2 regions of the Dyella sp. CR10 genome follow, and region 1 is predicted to be linked to the other one. Evidence: predicted binding sites of a transcription regulator. Region 1 holds the regulator's gene; the other holds the start of a gene.

Region 1 (9,846 bases):
TACGACGAGTCGCTGGTACGCGAAGCGGCACGCTCGGGCGAGCCGCTGCCGACCGAAGTGCGTGTGGCGCGCAGCGAAGCGCCGGCACCGCCGCCGCCGCTGCCGTCCAGGCGCGCACCGGCCGCGGTCGAAGCCGTGGCGACGATGCCCGCTGCGCCGGCTGCGCCCACGGAGCCGCCGCCGCTGCATCCGATGATGGAGCAGGCCGCGCTGGATACCGCGCGCATGCGCGCCGAGCTGGGCAGCCTGCGCGAAATGCTCGAAGCGCAGATGGCCTCGCTCGCATGGAACGACTTGCAGCGACGCCATCCGCTGCGCGGCCGCGTGTTGCGCGACATGGCGCGCCTGGGGATCGAACCCGATGTGGCTCGCCGGCTCGCCGATGAACTGCCCGACCAGCTCAGCCCCGATCAGGCGCGCTATCTGCCGCTGGGCGTGCTGAGCCGCAGTCTCGCGATCACGGGTCATGACGTGGCGGGCAGCGGCGGCGTGGTAGCGCTGGTCGGGCCGACCGGCGTGGGCAAGACCACCACCATCGCCAAGCTCGCCGCGCGCGCCGTGCTGCGCCATGGGGCGTCGCAGGTCGCACTGGTATGCACCGACAACTACCGCATCGGCGCCGCCGCGCAGCTGGAGCATTACGGCCGCCTGCTCGGCACCCGCGTGTTCTCGGCGCACGATGCCGAAAGCCTGCGCGAAGTGCTGGATGTCCTGCGTGGCCGCCGCCTGGTGCTGGTCGATACCGCCGGCGTAGCGGGCAGCGATCCGCGCCTGCAAGAGCAGATGGATCTCCTGCGTGCCGCCGGCGAGCTGCGCACCTGCCTGGTGCTGGCCGCCAACGCGCAGGCGCAGGCCCTGGACGAAATGTTGCGCGCGTTCCTGCCGCAAGGCCCGCAGGCCTGCATCCTCACCAAGCTGGACGAGGCGCCCAGCCTTGGCGGCGCGCTATCCGCGCTGATCCGCCATCGCCTCCCGCTGGACTACACCACCGACGGCCAGCGTGTGCCCGAGGACATCACCGCCGCGGACGCGCGCGTGCTGGTATGCCGGGCCGCGCAGGTGCTCAAGAGTGGCGGCGCGGTGGACGAGAGCTATATGGCCGAACGCTTCGGCCTCGCCGTGGCGAATGCATGATGAGTACTTTGGCGATGAATCAGGCATGGGGCCTGACGAACCTGTTCGCCGCGCTCAACCCGGGCGCGGGCGACGCTGAATCCGCGCCCGGCGCGGCGAAGGACCAGACGCGCGAACCTGCTCCGCGACGCTGCCGCGCGATCGCGGTGGCCGGCGGCAAGGGCGGCGTGGGCAAGTCCACCGTGGCGGTGAATCTGGGCATGTCGCTGGCGATGGCCGGGCGCGACGTGGCCTTGCTCGATGCCGACATGGGGCTGGCCAACCTGGACGTGCTGCTCGGCCTGCAGCCCGCGCGGCACATCGGTCACCTGCTCGACGGCAGCTGCACGTTGAGCGAACTGATGCTGCCGGCACCGCACGGGCTCAAGGTGATTCCCGCCGGTTCCGGCGCACGCCGCCTGGCGCAGCTGGACACCCGCGAGTACGCCGCGGTGATTCGCGCTTTCGACGAGCTGCCCGATCCGCCGGAGTTCCTGGTGGTCGATACCGCCGCGGGCGTGTCCGACAACGTGGTGATGTTCGCCGCGGCCGCCGACGATGTAGTGCTGGTGGTCTGCGACGAGCCGGCTTCGCTCACCGACGCCTATGCGTTGACCAAGGTGCTCAGCCGCGACTTCCGCGTACGGCGCTTCCACGTGGTGGCCAACATGGTGCGCCATGCCGGCGAGGCCCGGCAGCTCTACGAGAAGCTGGCGCGCGTGTGCGATCGCTTCCTGGATGTGGCGCTCGATTTTCTCGGCTCGGTGCCCTACGACGAGCACCTGCGCCAGGCCATCCGCCGCCAGGGCGCGGTGGTGGATCTGTGGCCGGCCAGCCGCGCCGCGCGGGGATTCAAGCAAATGGCCGGTGCGGTCGATACATGGGGGGAACCCCAGCGGACAAGTCGTGACCGTATCGCCTTCTTCGGCGGGCGGGCCGCATCGGCATCGACGGGGTGGTGAGATGAGCGTGGCTTCCGAATACCTGCAACTGCAACGCGAGAGCACAGAAGAGATGGTGCGCCGGCACGCTCCGCTGGTGCGGCGCATCGCCTATCACCTGATGGGCCGCCTCCCGCCGAGCGTGGACGTCGATGACCTGGTGCAGGCCGGGATGATCGGCCTGCTGGAAGCGGCGCGCAATTACGCCACCGACCGTATGGCCAGTTTCGAGACCTATGCGGGGATCCGTATCCGCGGGGCGATGCTGGACGAGTTGCGCAAGACCGATTGGACGCCGCGCTCGGTGCATCGCAAGTTGCGCGAGGTCACCGAGGTGGTGCGCCAGATCGAAAACGAAACGGGCGCCGATGCCGCCGATGCCGAGGTGATCCGGCGCCTGGGCATCAGCGCGCAGGAGTACCACCAGATCCTGGCCGACGCCGCGAGCGCGCGCCTGCTCAGTCTGTCCGCGCCGGAGGACGACGAAGAGGGCGCCGCGCTGGACGTGGCCGACCAGGAAGGACTGGGCCCGCAGGACCGCTTCGAGCAGGAAGGCATGCGCGAAGCCCTGGTCGAGGCGATCGGCGGCCTGCCGGAACGCGAGCAGCTGGTGATGTCGCTGTATTACGAGCAGGAACTGAACTTGAAGGAGATCGGCGCAGTGCTCGGCGTGACCGAGTCGCGCGTGTGCCAGATCCACGGACAGGCGCTGATCCGCTTGCGGGCGCGCATGACCGGGTGGCGCGAAGGCGAGGGCGCCAAGGGGGCGGGAGGCCGGCGCGGCAGCGCGAAGCCAGCCGCCGCCGCGTCGCGCTGAGCATCCCGCTTCCGGTTCTTCCACCCACACAAACCCCACAAGGACCCCTGGAGCCAACGTTGGACAAGAACATGAAAATCCTCGTGGTGGATGACTTCTCCACCATGCGGCGCATCGTCCGCAACCTGCTGGTGGAGCTGGGCTTCACCAATGCGCTGATCCAGGAGGCCGACGACGGCGTGAACGCCATGGCGATGCTCAAGCAGCAATCGTTCGACATGGTCGTGACCGACTGGAACATGCCCAACATGACCGGCATCGACCTGCTGCGCGCGATCCGTGCCGAGGCCGCGCTCAAGGCGTTGCCGGTGCTGATGGTCACCGCCGAAAACAATCGCGACCAGATCATCGCCGCCGCCCAGGCCGGCGTGAACGGTTACATCGTCAAGCCTTTCACCGCGGCCACGCTGAAGGAAAAGCTGGACAAGATCTTCGAGCGGCTTGCCGCGCAAGGAGCAGGCGCATGAGCGCTGTGATGGTCACCCCGATGAGCGCGGCGCTGCCGCAGGAAGTGCAGGAACTGCTGGCCAGCCCCGACGGCGCCACCTTCGAAATGGCGCTGGACGCGATGGTGCGCCAGCGCGAGCAGCACCTGTTCCGCGCGCTGGGCCTGCTGGCCCGCGACCTGCACGAAGCCGTGCGCCGCCTCGGCGGCGAGCTGGCGCAGGAAGGCGTGCCCGACAGCGTGGCCGATGCGCGCCAGAACCTGCACGACGTGCTGGAGATGAGCGCCAAGGCCGCGCATCGCAGCATCGATTTCGCCGAGCGCATGCGGCCGAAGGCCACCGCGCTGGAAGCCGACGCCAGTGCCTTGCTCGGCGCCGATGCCGGTGCGCCGCCAGTGTCCGCGTTCGCCGTGCAGGCGCGCGACTTCGCCGCGCAGTGCCGTGAGGGTCTGTCGGACATGGTGATGGCGCAGTCCTGGCAGGATCTGTCCGGCCAGCGCATCAAGAAGGTCGCCACCTTCATCGGCAGCGTGGAGTCGTCGTTGCTGGAGCTGGTGCGTCTGACCGGCGCACTGGCCGGCGGCGAGGCACCGGTGGCCGCGGCCAAGGTGTCCAGCCAGGACGAGGCCGATCGCCTGCTCAGCGAATTCGGTTTCTGAGCGCGGGGGCCTGATGGATCCCTCCCTGGACAGCGAGCTGCGCGACGATTTCCTGGTCGAGGCCGGGGAACTGGTGCAGCGCCTGGGCGAACAGCTCGTGGCGCTGGAGGCCGCGCCGCGCGATGCCGACCTGCTCAATGCCGTGTTCCGCGCCTTCCATACGGTGAAGGGCGGCGCGGGTTTCCTCGGCGTCGAGCCGATGGTGCAGCTGTGCCATCACGCCGAGGATCTGCTCAACGAAGCGCGCGCGAGCCGCTTCGTGCTGGATTCGGTGCAGATGGATGCGCTGCTGGAAGCGCTCGACCTGCTTAACGACATGATGGCCGCGCTGGCCGCGTCCGCCGACATGCCGCAGGCACCGGCCGCGTTGCTGCGGCGGCTGCAGCCGCCGGCGGCCGCGCGCGCACCGGCGCCCGTGCCTGCACCCGCACCGGCGCCCGCACCGGTGGCGGAAGACAGCGCAAGCATCGACGACAGCGAATTCGAAGCCTTGCTCGACAACCTCTACGGCAAGGGCGGCGCGCCCGGTGCGCCGGTAGTGGAATCCTCGTCCGGCACGATCGACGACGCGGAGTTCGAAAAGCTGCTCGATGACTTGCACGGCAGGGGCAAGGCGCCCGGTGCCGATGAAGCGATGACCAAGGCATCTGGCGCGATCGACGACAGCGAATTCGAAGCCTTGCTCGACAGTCTGCACGGCAAGGGAGGCGCGCCCGGCGTCGCCGCGGCGCCTGTCGCGCCGGTTCCGCCGAAGGTCGCGGCCAAGGCCGCGCCGCCGCCGGAAGCCACCGTGCGCGTGGATACCGGCCGTCTCGACGCGCTGGTCAATCGCGCCGGCGAGCTGGTGCTGGTGCGCAACCGCTTGCTGAGCCTCGCCGCGAGCAGCGGCGACGAACCCTTGAGCGTTGCCGCCGGTGAACTCGATCGCGTCGCCGACGAACTGCAGGGCGCCGTGCTCGGCATGCGCATGCAGCCGATCGGGCGCCTGTTCCAGCGCTATCCGCGCATCGTGCGCGATCTCGCCCGTCAGTTGGGCAAGGAGATCGAGCTGGTGCTGGAAGGCGAGGACACCGACCTGGATCGCAGCCTGGTCGAGGCCCTGGCCGATCCGTTGATTCACCTGTTGCGCAATGCCGTCGACCATGGTCTGGAAACGCCGGACCTGCGTGAAGCCGCCGGCAAGCCGCGTAAGGGCCGCGTGCGCCTGGCCGCGAGCCAGCGCGGCGAGCGCATCGTGATCGTGGTGGCCGACGATGGCCGCGGCATGGATCCCGATGTCCTGCGCCGCAAGGCGGTGGAGAAGGGCGTGATCGATCAGGCGCAGGCGGCGCGCCTGTCCGAGACCGAATGCCTGGAACTGATTTTCCGCCCCGGCTTCAGCACCGCCGCGCAGGTCTCCGACATCTCCGGCCGCGGCGTTGGCATGGACGTGGTGAAGACGCGCGTGGCCGAGCTGGGCGGCACCTTGCAGGTGCGCTCGAAGCTGGGGCAGGGCAGCGAGCTGGAACTGACCGTGCCGCTGACCCTGGCGATCGTGCGCGTGCTGATGGTGCGCGTGGGCGAGCGCCTGTTCGCGATGCCGCTGAGCAATGTGGACGAAGTCTTCGAACTCGCGCCCGGCCAGGACCGCCTGCTCGATGGCAGCCTGGTCGCGGCGCATCGCGACCGCGCATTGCCGCTGGGCGACCTCGCCGGCTGGTCCCGGACCGGCATCGATGCGGGTCGTCACGTGGTGGTGCTGCATATCGGCCATCAGCGCCTGGGTTGCCTGGTGCACGCGGTGCTCGGCCGCGAGGACGTGATGGTCAAGCCGCTGGGTCCGTTGTTCGCCGGTGTGCCCGGCGTGGCCGGCGCCACCATCACCGGCGACGGACGCCTCGCCCTGGTGCTGGACCTGGCGGGGCTGGCTGGCGCAGGCGGTCCGTGGCAGCCCGCGGGCATGTCGGCGGCGCTTTCATCTTCTGCAGAGGCAGTGGTCTGACATGGATCTGGTTAGTCTCATTGGAACGATCCTGGCCTTCGTGGTCGTGATCGTCGGCACCATCCTCAAGGGTTCGAGCGTCGAGGCCCTGTGGAACCCGGCCGCCTTCGTGATCGTGTTCGTCGGCACCATCGCCGCGCTTCTGGTGCAGACCCAGGGCAAGGTGCTCAAGCACGCGCTGGGCATGCTGCCGATGATCTACAAGCCGCCGCGGCACCAGCCCAACGATCTGATCAGCCGCGTGATCGGCTGGAGCGAGATCTCGCGCCGCCAGGGCCTGCTGGGCCTGGAGCCGCAGATCGAATCCGAACAGGATCCGTTCGTGCGCAAGGGCCTGCAGCTGCTGGTCGACGGCAGCGAGCCGGAGCAGATCCGCGGCGTGCTGGAAGTGGAGCAGGACACGCGTGAGCACGCCGATCTCGCCGGCGCGAAAGTGTTCGAGCAGGCCGGCATCTATTCGCCGACCATGGGCATCATCGGCGCAGTGATGGGCCTGATGGCGGTGATGCAGAACCTGGCCGATCCGAGCAAGCTCGGCCACGGCATCGCCGCGGCCTTTGTCGCCACCATCTACGGCGTGGCGCTGGCCAACCTGCTGATGCTGCCGATGTCCTCGCGCCTGAAGGGGATGATCCACAAGCAGGGCAAGATGCGCGAAATCATCATCGAGGGGCTGGTCTCCATCGCGCGCGGCGACAACCCGCGCCAGATCGAGAGCCGCTTGCAGGGCTACCTCGGATGAAAAAGCACAAGCACGAGGATCACGTCAATCACGAGGCCTGGGCGATTCCCTACGCCGACCTGATGACGCTGCTGCTCGCGTTCTTCGTGGTGATGTACGCGGTGTCGGTGGTCAACGAGGGCAAGTACCGTGTGATGTCCGAATCGATCATCGAAGCGTTCAACGGCAACAACAAGCAGATCCAGCCGGTGCACAGCAACAACGCTACGCCGACCGCGCCGGTGCCGGCCAAGCGCTCCACCTCCACCACGCCGCCTTCGCTGCGCCCGCGTCTGGCGGTGCCGTTGCCCACGCAGGCGCTGCCGCCGCAGATGACGCAGGGCGCGCTGACCACGCGCGAGGCCGCGCAGCGCAACCTGCAGCAGATTCAGGACGAAGTGCAGAAAGCGCTGCAGCCGCTGATCGACCAGAGCCTGGTGGTGGTGCGTCGTACGCAGAGCTGGCTGGAGATCGAGATCCGCACCGACATTCTGTTTCCCAGCGGCGTGGCGCGCCTGTCGCCGGAGGCCGACACCACGCTGCGCAGCGTGGCCGGCATCCTGGCGCCGTTCCCGAATCCGCTGCGCGTGGAAGGCTATACGGACGACAAGCCGATCAACACGACGGTGTTCCCTTCCAACTGGGAGTTGTCCGCCGCGCGCGCGGCCAGCGTGGCGCGCCTGTTCGCCGACAACGGCGTGGACCCCAACCGCATGGGCATCATCGGCTGGGGCGAATACCGCCCGGCGGCCGACAACGCCAGCATCGAAGGCCGCAACCGCAACCGCCGCGTGCTGGTAGTGGTGCTCAGCGACCAGCAAGCCCCGGCGCGTTTCTACAGCGACGCCGACCGCGCCGCGCCAGCGGACGAAACGGTCGAAGCCGTCCCCGCGCAGGCGCCTGCGAAGTCGGCTCCCGTGCTCCCTGCCACGACCTTGCCGATCGCGGCCAAGCTCGAGGTGCTGCGGGTGCCGCCGCCCGCTTCACCGCGCGGCGCGCCGTGACCGGCGCGTTTCTTATCCGAATGCCCAGAGCCTACGCATGAGTCAGGACCACGCCATCGCGATGCCCGCCGAACGCGGCTGGCTGATTTTCCATCTCGCCGGGCAGTCGTATGCCGCGCCGCTCACCCGGGTGAGCGAAGTGGTTCGCGACGGCGACGTCACGCCGGTACCCGGCGCGGCGAGCGACGTGCTCGGCATTCGCCAGCTGCGCGGACGCATCGTGCCGGTGCTGGATGGCCGCCGTCGCCTCGGCCTGACCGGCGCGCCGGCGGATGCCGCACACTCGCGCATCGTGGTGCTGTCGCACCAGGGGCATCTGGTCGGGCTGCGTGTGGACACGGTGGGCGACCTGCTCGACGTCGGCGCGGAAACCCTGGCGCCGCCGCCGGGCCGCACCTCGCGCGAGGACGATCCGGTCGACGCCGTGGCGCCATGGCAGGGCGGCTTCGTCGCGTTGCTGGACGTGCGCCGCCTGTGCCGCCTGCCGGAGGAGCTCGAGCATGCTGCCTGAGCTGGTGCAAGGCGTGCTGATCCTGGCCATCGCCGGGCAAGGCCTGTTGCTGTGGCGCATGCGCAGCGAGCTGCGCAGCCTGCGCGCGGCGTGCGAAGCGGTGGCGCAGACCGATGTGCCTACCTCGATGCTGGTGACGTTGCTGGCGCGGGTGGAACGCAGGTTGGGGCAGGCCGCTGTCGTGCCTGCCGTCGCCGCGCCTTCGGCCCCGGTGGCGCAGCCCGCCATCGCCGACCTGCCGCCCACGCCCGCGCGCGCCTCCAGCTACGACATGGCTCGCCGCCTTGCCAGCGAAGGCGTGGGCACGCGTCAGCTGGTGGAAGACTGCGGCCTGTCGGTTGGCGAGGCGGAGTTGCTGCGCAGCTTGCAGGCGGCGCGGGAGCGAATGTCGGAAGGCTACGACGCCTGAGGGGTCTTTCCCAGGTTCAGACTTGTCGGTCCAGGGCGCCCCTTTCTGCCACGGCGGCCTCCCGGCAGAATCGGGCGACTTCCGATGCAAGGACATGGCGGTGTCGCTGGACTGGATACAAGGCACCTGGCTGCTGGGCGTGGACTGGCTGATCCGGCTGGCCGCGCTGCTATGGATTCCCTCGCGCACGACGCCGGCGGCGGCGCGCAGCTGGCTGCTGCTGGTGGGATTCGTGCCGCTGCTCGGCTTGCCGCTGTACCTGCTGTTCGGGCACCCGTGGCTGTCGCGCGAACGGGTGCGCCGCCAGACCAACGCGTCGGAGGTGATCCGCGACGAGCAGGCCCGCCTTGTCGCGCTGCGCTGGACGCCGCCGGCAGGCTCGGTGGCGGCGGAGATGGTGCCGCTGACGCAGCGGCTGGGCGATTTCATGCCCACGCATGGCAACAGCGTGCAGCTCTGCGGCGATTACGACGAATCGCTGCGCATGCTGATCGCCGATATCGACGCCGCGCGCGAGCGCGTGCATCTGCTGTATTACCTGATGTTCGACGACGCGGTCGGCGATGCGGTGGTGGCCGCGCTGACGCGCGCCGCGGCGCGTGGCGTGCAGTGCCGCGTGCTGCTGGATGCGGTGGGCGCCAAGCGTGGCCTGCGGCGCTACGCGGGGCCGCTGCGCGAGGCGGGCGTGATGGTGCACGACATGTTGCCCGGCGGATTGCGCTGGCGTCGCAGCGGGCGCATGGATCTGCGCAATCACCGCAAGATCGCCGTGTTCGACACCCACGCCGCGTACGTGGGTTCGCAGAACCTGGCCGCGCCGCAGTTCGTGCCCGGCTTTCCCAATCGCGAGCTGGTGGCGCGGGTGGAGGGTCCTGTCGTCGCGCACCTGCAGGCGGTGTTCGCCAGTGACTGGTACATCGAGACCGGCGCCCGGCTGGAGGTGGCGGTGACCTATCCGATGCGCGACGCGGACGTCTGCACGCAGCTGCTGCCCAGCGGGCCGGCCTATCCGTTCGAGAATGCGCGCGACGTGGTGGTGTCGCTCATCCACCTGGCACGGCACCGGCTGGTGCTGACCACGCCGTACTTCGTGCCGGACGACGCCACGCTCAGCGCACTGCGCGTCGCCGCGCTGTCGGGCGTGGACGTGCAGCTGATCCTGTCGGAGAGCAACAACCAGCGCCTGACCGAATGGGCGCAGGAGTCGTACTACGACGAGCTGCTGGGCTGCGGCGTGCGGATCG
Region 2 (9,846 bases), 640 kb from region 1:
AATCCTTGGCTCCCGGCACCGTGCCCGAGCCGGACAGGCCGCAGAACCAGTAGGCGGAGCTGCCGTAGAGACCTGCATCCGCCGTCGGATAGTGGCTGGTGCAGTTCTTCGGACGACCCGACGCTGCGATCAGCGTTGCGCCGAAACGCCACTCCTCGGTGGCCTGGAAGTAGCCGAACGCCTTCAACTGGTGCTTGCGGTTGTTCGGCAACAGGCCGTTGGAGCCGACCATGAGCTGCGGCAGGTCCCAGTCCTGGGTGGTGGACACATCGGCCTGGCCGCCGTTGCCGGTATCCAGGTCGGAGGCCAGCTGGCCCTCGGTGTTGCCGTAGTTGCGCGAGAACGTGTAGTCGATGCGGCCGTACCACTTGTCCGCGAACGGATGCTCCAGGAACAGGTCGAGGGCGTAGTACTTGCGCTTGAGCTTGGGCAGGCCCAGCTGCTCGGTCGTGTAGGTCACTTCCTTGAAGCTGCCGTCCGCTTGTTCCTGCAGGAAGGTGTTCGTCGTGCCTGGGTTGAACAGGAAGCACGAGCCGCCCAGCGCCTGGGCGCAGGTGTCGTCGATCGCGCTGCGCAGCTTGCGGTAGGTCAGCTTGGCGCCCCAGTTGAAGGTCGGACTGATCTGCTGCTCCAGGCCGGCGATGTACTCGTCCTGGTAATGGGACTTCAGGCCCTTCGCCGCCACGGTCCGCGGATCCGGTGCCGTGCCGCACTCCAGGTTGGTGGAGACGGCATTGGTATTGCCGCAGGCGTGGCCCTGGCTGCGGTCTACCGCGATAGGGGTCAGGCCGGTGGGCGCGCCGGTCTTCGGATCGACGCCGGTATAGGTGAAGTACTCGTTGGTGATCAGCGAGCCGGAAGCGCCGCGCACCGCGACGTTGTTCGGCATCGCCAGGTGATAGCGGCCGGCGTTGGCGTAAAGCTTCAGCGAGGAATCGCCGAACACGTCCCAGGCGGCGCCGATGCGCGGAGCTAGCTGGTGGCGCTGGCGCGCGTACGGCTTGCCGTCGCCGTTGTAGTTGGTGAACTGTTCGTTGCGCAGGCCGACCGACAGCAGCCAGCGGTCGGTGATCTGCCAGCGGTCCTCGATGAACTGGGCCTGCTGCTCGGTCTTCACCTTGGCGTTCTGCGTGCTGTAGGCGCGCGAGACGAAATAGCCCTTGGTGCCCAGGCCGCCGCCCGAGGCCGGCGTGCCGGTGCCGAGGGCATCGATAGCGATGTTCGGGTCTTTCTGCCAGCCGTAGACCCAGGCGTAGCCGCCGGGATAGGACTGGCCGGTGAGCGACTCGGCGGTCTGGTCGTCGATACCCGCGCGCAGGTCGTGATCGCCGAGACGGTACTCGACGTCCAGGCGCCAGCCATGGGTCTTGTCGTTGGCGCCCGGAATCAGCAGCGAGGACACCGCACCCTGCTGGCAGGCGCCGTAGGTCAGGCCAGGTGCCTGCACCGGCGCAGAGGAAGAGATGTATGGGCAGTTCGGGTCATAGCCGAACGGCTGCTGCAGATGCTCGAGGTTCTGCTTGCCGACCAGCGCCGACACGGTCAGGTCGTCGGTGATGTAGCTGGTGTACTTGGCGATGTAGAGCCGACTGCTGTCCTTCTGGTGTACGCCACCGTTTTTGACGTCGCCGTGCGAGAGGTCGTTGTAATTGAAGGCGTAGCGGCTGGAATCGTAGACGATATTGTCCTGGACGCCGGTCAGCTCGAGGATGTTGCTGTCGGTGATGTTCCAGTCGACCTTCGCCGTCCAGCGCGGCAGCTTGTAGGTATAGTCGTTCCAGCCGGTCTTGGCGACAGGGGCCGACGAGTTGGAGAACGACGCGACGGCGTTGCCGCTCTGCTTGGTCATCTCGCCGTCGACGTAGAAGAACAGCTTGTCCTTGATCAGCGGGCCGCTGACGTAGGCACCATAGGTGTTGTACGAGTACTGGTTCTTGTTGCGGTACCAGTAGAGCGTGCCATCCGTGCGTTTGGTCGGATCGGGATTGCCGGCCGTGTAGAAGCCCGTATTGGGGAAGTAGTTGTTGCGCGGATTGGCTCGCAACGCTTCCGGACGCAGGATGGCGTACACGCCGCCCTTCCACTGGTTGGAGCCGCGCTTGGTCACGATATTGATCACGCCGCCAGTGGAGCGGCCGAACTCGGCGCCGTAGCCACCGGTGAGCACCTGCTCCTGGTCGATCGCGTCGAACGGCAGAGTGGTCGCGCCCAGCGAGGTGAGCGGATTGGTCACGGCGTAGCCGTTGATGTAGTACGCGTTCTCCGACGAAGCCGCGCCGCCGAAGCTCGGGATGTTGCCGAAGCCGGTGGTGCTGTAGCTGGAGTTCTCGACCACGCCCGGAGCGAGCAGGGCCGCGGCGCCGACGCTGCGGCCGATCGGCAGCTTGGCCAGCTGCTCGGAGGTGAGCACGGTGCGCGTGTCGACGGAGGATACGTCGATCGCCGGCAGCGCGGCGGCCACCACCGAGACGCCCTCGAGGTTCTTCGCATCGCCGGACGCGGCAGCGGCGCCGAAGGACACTTCGGCGCCGCTGGCGATCGCCACCACGATGTTGTCGCGCGTGCTGACGGCGCTGCCGTTGTTCTGCAGCGTCACCTTGTACTTGCCCACCGGCAGGGTGGAGAAGCGGTAGCGGCCGCTGTCGTCCACGGTAGCGGTGCGGGTGAAGCCGGTCTCGGTGTTTTCGACGAGCACGGTGGTGCCCTGCTTGGCCGCGACTTGGCCGAAGATCGAACCGGTGGTGTTGGACTGTGCGAACGCGCCGGTGCTGGCAAATGCCAGACCCATGGCGAGCGCGAGTGCGGAATAGCGCAGTGGACGCGACGCCGAAGCGATGGTGATGGTCATTACAACAAGCTCCCCCAGGAGAATTGGACAAAGCGAAGGACGCGGCCCGCAGGCAGGCGCGTAGTCGTCGGAAGTGCTCCCTGGCGCACGGTGGAATGAACAGGCCGCAAGAACCTGCCCCGGTCCCTCCCCAGGGACCAGAGATGTGCGCCGGTGGCGTTTTTCCCCCAGGCCGGATGACGTCCGGCCTGTAACGCTTCTAACCAAAGGGTTACGGAAGCGTCAACACGTACGTCGCAAAAAAACGTAGGAATTTTTTACGTCGCTTTCACATCAATATCTTACGTTTCGACGGGGACTCGCGATCGCAGATGAGTGGTTCGATGAAACTTACGCCTGGCTTGCCAAAAACTTGCGCCAATGTGACGGCTGGCGATTTGGACGTCCAAACGCAACGGGCCGGGGCTTGTGGCCCCGGCCCGCATGCATGCCGCCGGTCCTGTCAGAGCAGCGGGATCAGCAGCAACGCCACGATGTTGATGATCTTGATCAGCGGATTCACCGCGGGGCCGGCGGTGTCCTTATAGGGATCGCCCACGGTGTCGCCGGTCACGGCGGCCTTGTGCGCATCCGAGCCCTTGCCGCCGTGATGGCCGTCCTCGATGTATTTCTTGGCGTTGTCCCAGGCGCCGCCGCCGGTGGTCATGGAGATGGCCACGAACAGACCGGTGACGATGGTGCCGATCAGTACGCCGCCCAGCGCCTGCGCACCGGCCTCGGCACCGCCCAGCCACTTGAAGCCGAACACCACGAGCACCGGCACCAGCACCGGCAGCAGCGAGGGCACCAGCATTTCCTTGATCGCCGAGCGGGTCAGCATGTCCACCGCACGCGAGTAGTCGGGCTTGGTGGTGCCTTCCATGATGCCTTTGATCTCGCGGAACTGGCGGCGCACTTCTTCCACCACCGAACCTGCCGCGCGCCCCACGGCTTCCATCGCCATCGCGCCGAACAGATAAGGGATCAGGCCACCGATCAGCAGGCCGATGATCACGTAGTGGTTGGACAGGTCGAAGCGGAAATCGCCCACGCCCAGATGCTGGCTGAGGTTGTGCGTGTAGTCGGCGAACAGCACCAGCGCGGCCAGGCCGGCCGAGCCGATGGCGTAGCCCTTGGTTACCGCCTTGGTGGTATTGCCCACCGCGTCGAGCGGATCGGTCACGCCGCGCACTTCCGGCGGCAGCTCGGCCATCTCGGCGATGCCGCCGGCGTTGTCGGTGATCGGGCCGTAGGCATCCAGCGCCACGACCATGCCGGTCATGCTGAGCATGGCGGTGGCCGCGATGGCGATACCGTACAGTCCGGCCAGCGCGAACGAGCCCCAGATCGCCGCGCACACCGCCAGCACCGGCAACGCGGTGGATTTCATCGACACACCGATGCCCGCGATGATGTTGGTGGCATGGCCGGTGGTCGAGGCCTGCGCCACGTGGCGCACGGGCGCGTACTCGGTGGCGGTGTAGTACTCGGTGATCACCACCATGGCACCGGTGAGGGCCAGGCCGATCAGCGCGCAGCCGTAGAGCTTGCCCACCCCGTAGGCCGATTCGGCCATCAGCTGGCTGGTGATCGGCCAGAACGCGACGGCGGCGAGCACGGCCGAGACCGCCACGCCGGCGTAGAGCGCGTTCATGATCTTGCCGCCCGCACGCGAGCGCACGAAGAAGGTGCCGATCACCGATGCGATGATCGACGCACCGCCCAGCAGCAGCGGGAACAGCACGCCGTTGGAGCCGGTCTGCTCGGCCATCACGCCGCCCAGCAGCATGGTGGCGATCAGGGTCACCGCGTAGGTTTCGAACAAGTCGGCCGCCATGCCCGCGCAGTCGCCCACGTTGTCGCCCACGTTGTCGGCGATCACCGCCGGATTGCGCGGATCGTCCTCGGGAATGCCCGCTTCGACCTTGCCGACCAGGTCGGCGCCCACATCGGCGCCCTTGGTGAAGATGCCGCCGCCCAGGCGCGCGAAGATCGAGATCAGCGAGGAGCCGAAGGCCAGGCCGACCAGCGCATGCAATGCGTGCATGTTCTCATAGCCCATGCCACGCAGCGCCGCGTAGTACGCGGCGACACCCAGCAGGGCCAGGCCGACCACCAGCATGCCGGTGATCGCGCCGCCGCGGAAGGCGACATTGAGTGCGGCGGCGAGCCCGCTGCGCGCGGCCTCGGCGGTGCGCACGTTGGCGCGTACCGAGACGTTCATGCCGATATAACCGGTGGCGCCAGACAGCAACGCGCCGATGGCGAAGCCGATGGCCGTGCCCCAATCCAGCGCCAGGCCGATCACGATGAAGAGCACCACGCCGACGGCGCCGATCGTGGTGTATTGCCGGTTGAGGTAGGCCCGGGCGCCTTGCTGGATCGCCGCGGCGATCTCCTGCATGCGCTCGTTGCCCGGTGATTTGGCCAAGATCCAGCGCACCGAGAGCGCGCCATACAGAACCGCCACGACCGCACATGCAAGCACGATCCACAAGCCATACTGCTGCAGCATCGAAGCCTCCCCATCTCGGTTGTAGTAGCCGCCCATTGCGGGCGGTTCCGGCGAGTATAGGCAGAGGTCGATGGCGTTCATGTTGTGCGACGCAACGGCGCACGAAAAAAGGCGGTGCCCCGTAGACACCGCCTTCACCATGATCCATCCGCCGCTTAGTTCAGCACCATGTCCAGGATGATGCCGGTGCCGATGGCGACGAGCAGGTAGCCGCCGTCGTCGCGCACCCAGTGATAGCCGTACGGCGGCGGACGCAGGCGGTAGTAGCGATAGTCGTTCACCACATACACCGGGCCGTAGTAGCGCTCGCCGCGCGCCCAGCGATGAGGATGAGGACGATAGTGGCCGCCGTAATAGCGGCGATCGTGCCAACCGCGATCCGGACCGCGCCAATGGTCGCGGCGGTCCCAGTCGCGGCGGTCGTGATCGCGACGGCCCCATTCCTGACGACCGCGGTCGCGATCGTAGTGGCCATGGCGGTCGCCGCGATCGTGCCCGCGATCGTGATCGGCCAGCGCGGCGCCGCTGCCGGCCAGGAGGCCCAGCGCGAGGAACAGCTTGCCGAGGAACTGTTTGCCCAGAGTCTTCATTTGCGCTCCTCCGACGAATCGCCGTCGTTGCGAAAGATCGTAAAAAGATGCGTCTGAACGATGAGTCCTATTCGTCACGGGGTCTTTATCCACTGCTCAGCTGTCATGCCTTCGCCATCTGTCTTTTTTCAAACTGAAATATATGATTTAAAAGGATATTTTGACTAAAGCATGTCTCCCTCCGGCCGATGCAGGGGCCAGCTCCCCACTTCCCCGAGTAGGTGTCGCATGCGTTTTCTCCAAGCTCTCGCCCGCCACTGGCGGGTCTTGCCCGCGCTTTCCTTGCGGTTCCGTCTGATCCTCCGTCTCGTCGGCCTGCTGCTGCTCCTGCTGGTGGTGGGCGGCGTCGCCGGGTTGTCCCTTTGGCATGCCGACCAGCGCATGGGTGCACTGGTGGCCGACGCGTTGAGCCCGTTATCCGACGTGGGCCGCATCCAGAACGATTACAGCGACAGCCTCAACGCACTCACGCATGCCGGGCTCACGCGGCTGCCATCCGCACTGGAGGAGGCGCGCACGCAGATCCAGTCCAACCGCGTGGAGATCGGGCGTCGCTGGGAACATCTGCGCGGTAGCGGCCTGGCGCGCGAACAGGCCCAATTGCTGGCCTTGACCGACGCACACCGGAAGGCGGCCGAGCAAGCCGTCGACGACGCGCTCAAGCAGCTGGAGGCCGAGCAGTACGACCTCGCTCAGTTGCAGATCGCTTCCGACGTGCAGCCGGCCTTCGTGCCGCTGCATGCGGATTTCGCCAACCTGTTCGCCAAGGCCGTGCAGGCTGGCGAAGAGGCGGTGGCTGCCGCGCATGCGTCGAGCCGCCGCGTGCAGATCCTTCTGACCGCCGTGCTGATGGGCGGATTGCTCGCGGCGCTGCTGCTGGATGGTCTGCTGATCCGCGCCATCACCCGCCGTCTGCGCCAGGCGGTCTCGGTAACGCAACGCATCGCCGATGGCGCGCTCGGCCATGCGCTACAGGTCGGAGATCACGACGAAATAGGCGCTTTGCTGCGCGCATTGCAGCGCATGGATCTGCGCCTGGCTGACGTAGTGCGCGAGGTGCAGCAGGGCGCGCTCGGTGTCACTCGATCCGCCGATCGGCTGGCCCGCGACAATGACACCTTGCGCAAGCGCACACGGACCCAGGCCGATAGTCTGGAGCGCAGTGCCGCCTCGATGGAGCGCCTCACCGAGGCGGTGCGCCGCAACGCTGACCATGCGGCGCTCGCCGACCGCCTCGCCGCCGCCGCGCGCGAGCAGGCCGAGGCGGGCAGCGGCATCGTGGCCCAGACGCGCCGCTCGGTCGATGCGATCGGCGACGCCCACCGACGCATGAGCGACATCGTGGCAGCAATCGACACGCTGGCTTTCCAGACGAGACTGCTCGCCTTGAACGCGGCGGTGGAAGCGGCCCATGCCGGCGCGCACGGGCGCGGCTTCGCAGTGGTCGCCGACGAAGTGCGCCAGCTGGCCCAGCGCAGCACCGAGGCCGCGCGCGAGATCCGCGGCTTGATCGAAGACAGTCACGCCAGGGTGGAGGCAGGCGCCGTGCTCGCCGCGCATTCCGGCGACGTGTTGATACGCATTGTCGAAGGCGCTTCGCAGGTTTCGCAGGCCGTCGCCGCGATTCGGGCGAGCAGCCGCGAGCAGAGCGAAGGCATCGGCGAGATCGACGCTGCGGTGCGGCATATGGATGAGGGCACGCGGCAGAACGCGCGTCTTGTGGGCGACGTGGCGGACGCGGGCCGCGCGTTGCGTGGTCAGGCCGATGCGCTGACGGCGCTGGTCGGGTTCTTCCGTTCCGCCGACTCGCCGGCCGAAGAGGGTGCAAAAGCGTGATGCGGCTCGCGCGTCCCGACCAAAAGGCGTACAGGCGTGCGCCGGGTGCTATGGCAAGCTCGCCAGCACGATGGGAGGGCCGCAATGAGCGCATGCCAATGGCCGACTGGAATCGGGCTGCTGTTGCTGGCCCTGCCGTGGCTGTTGCACGCGACGCCGCCGCGCGCGGAACGCCTGGAATGGCACGGCAAGGCCTACGCGCTGCTGAGCGAGCCGCTGGAGCAGCGCTACCCGGATCGTCAGGCGCGCCCGCGTTTCATGCCCGCACCACTGCGCGCCGCAGACGACCGCGGCTATGTCGGCAGCTGGCGCCTGGAAGACGATCGTCTCTATCTGGTGGACATCGATACGTGGCTCTGCGCCGACGCGGCCGCGCGCACCGGCGACTGCCGCCGGGCCACGCTGGCCGAACTGTTCGGCGCGACGCAGGGCGGGCAGGTATTCGCGAATTGGTACAGCGGCGAACTGATCCTGCCTGACGGTGCCTTGTTGCCGGGCGACGGAACCGGCTACGGTGCGCCCCACGAGCGGACCATCCGCATCACCCTGAAGGCCGGCAAGGTGACTCGCATTGAGACGATCGACAATGCGCATCCGCGCAAGGCGGAGCGCTGAGCGGTGTTTTGGCGAACCATCGCGGTAATGGGCGTATTGGCCTTGTTGCTCTACGTGGGTTACGCCGCTGCGCTCTACTTCAACCAGCGGGCGATGATGTATCACCCGGAGGCAACCTGGCGAGTCGTGCAGGCGCCCGATATCGAGCTCGTTCGCGATGGTGTGCCTCTGCGCGGTTGGGTGATGCATCCGGGGCAGCCAATGGCGATTTTGTACTTCGGCGGCAATGGTGAGCGCGTAGAAGACGCGCGCGAGTCGCTTGCCCGCTGGTTCCCGCAACACACAATCTATCTGCTGGCCTACCGCGGCTATGCGGCCAGCGGCGGCGAACCGGAAGAGCGGTCGCTGGTGGCCGATGCGCTGGCCTGGTTCGATCGGATCGCGCCCGACCATGCCTCGGTTGCTGTCATCGGACGCAGCCTGGGCAGTGGCATTGCCGTACAGCTGGCCGCGCAACGTCCGGTGGAGCGATTGGCGCTGGTGACGCCGTTCGACAGCATGGTGCGCGTGGCGAAGGATTTTCATCCATGGATGCCGGTCGACTGGCTTGCGCGTGAACGCTATGAATCGTGGCGCTATGCGTCGAGTGTGCGTTGTCCGGTGCTGATCATCCGTGCGGGCGAGGATGAACTGGTGGCCGCCGCGCACACCCAGGCGCTCGCTTCCGCCTTTTCTTCACCGCCGTTGCTGCAAGTGGTGCCGGATGCGGGACACAACGACATACAGGAGTATTCCGCTTATCGCATCGGCTTGAGCCGCTTCATGCAGTGATTGCTTCTGACAGCGGAGTGGTAAGCCACCTGCGCAGTGCGGCGATGGCGTCGTCGCTTTCGTTGGCCGGCGGATAGACCAGGTGGTAATCCTGGCCGTCCAGTTCGGGGCCGAACGGGATCGTCAGTGTGCCGCGGGTCAGTTCGCCGGCGACCAGCGCGATGTTGATCAGGGCTACACCCTGGCCGGCGATGGCTGCGTCGATGGCGTGGGCTTCGTCGCTGAAGGTCACGCCGCGCGAGACATCCGCGCCGTGAAAGCCGGCGGCACGGTGCCACGCCGCCCAGTCGGATGGCTCGCGAAAACCCGGTTGCCACTGGTAATGCAGCAGCGGATGACGCATCAGGTCGGCGGGCGCACGCAATGTCAGCCGCGGGCTGCACATTGGCGCGAAGCGCGCGTGCAGCAGCGGCTCGCTGTGCAGGTCGCGGAACGGGCCTTTGCCGTAGCGCACGGCGGCATCGATCTGCTGCGAGCCGAAGTCGACTGGTTGGGTGGACGCATGCAGGCGCAGATCCAGTTCCGGATAGTTGGCCTGGAATGAGGCGAGCCGCGGTACCAGCAGGCGAGCGACAAAAGCCGGCGTCGCCGATACGGTCAGGATGCGCCGTCGCCGTGGGCGCAGCAGCGGAGCGAGCCCTGCCGCCATCAGGTCGAAGCCGTCCCGCAACGCAGGGAAAAGTTGGCGACCT

The links. The regulator FliA, encoded in region 1, starts transcription of late flagellar genes. The targets are predictions, from matches to a motif close to TAAAGTTTNNCNNNCNNNGGCCGATAA.
Region 2: the regulator FliA is predicted to act here: its motif matches at 6,098-6,124, upstream of ACNR9O_RS23200 (methyl-accepting chemotaxis protein).

Annotation. Positions count from the first base shown of each region.
Region 1 covers NZ_CP185986.1:614,435-624,280, forward strand. The annotation lists gene flhF (flagellar biosynthesis protein FlhF) at 1-1,134, shown strand, start outside; gene ACNR9O_RS02715 (MinD/ParA family protein) at 1,131-2,075, shown strand; gene ACNR9O_RS02720 (RNA polymerase sigma factor FliA) at 2,077-2,871, shown strand; gene cheY (chemotaxis response regulator CheY) at 2,931-3,338, shown strand; gene ACNR9O_RS02730 (protein phosphatase CheZ) at 3,335-3,976, shown strand; gene ACNR9O_RS02735 (chemotaxis protein CheA) at 3,990-5,957, shown strand; gene ACNR9O_RS02740 (flagellar motor protein) at 5,959-6,699, shown strand; gene motD (flagellar motor protein MotD) at 6,696-7,682, shown strand; gene ACNR9O_RS02750 (chemotaxis protein CheW) at 7,720-8,193, shown strand; gene ACNR9O_RS02755 (DUF2802 domain-containing protein) at 8,183-8,602, shown strand; gene cls (cardiolipin synthase) at 8,697-9,846, shown strand, end outside.
Region 2 covers NZ_CP185986.1:5,184,027-5,193,872, forward strand. The annotation lists gene ACNR9O_RS23185 (TonB-dependent receptor) at 1-2,848, opposite strand, end outside; gene ACNR9O_RS23190 (sodium-translocating pyrophosphatase) at 3,291-5,342, opposite strand; gene ACNR9O_RS23195 (RcnB family protein) at 5,498-5,932, opposite strand; gene ACNR9O_RS23200 (methyl-accepting chemotaxis protein) at 6,161-7,768, shown strand; gene ACNR9O_RS23205 (hypothetical protein) at 7,853-8,383, shown strand; gene ACNR9O_RS23210 (alpha/beta hydrolase) at 8,411-9,154, shown strand; gene gcvA (transcriptional regulator GcvA) at 9,144-9,846, opposite strand, start outside.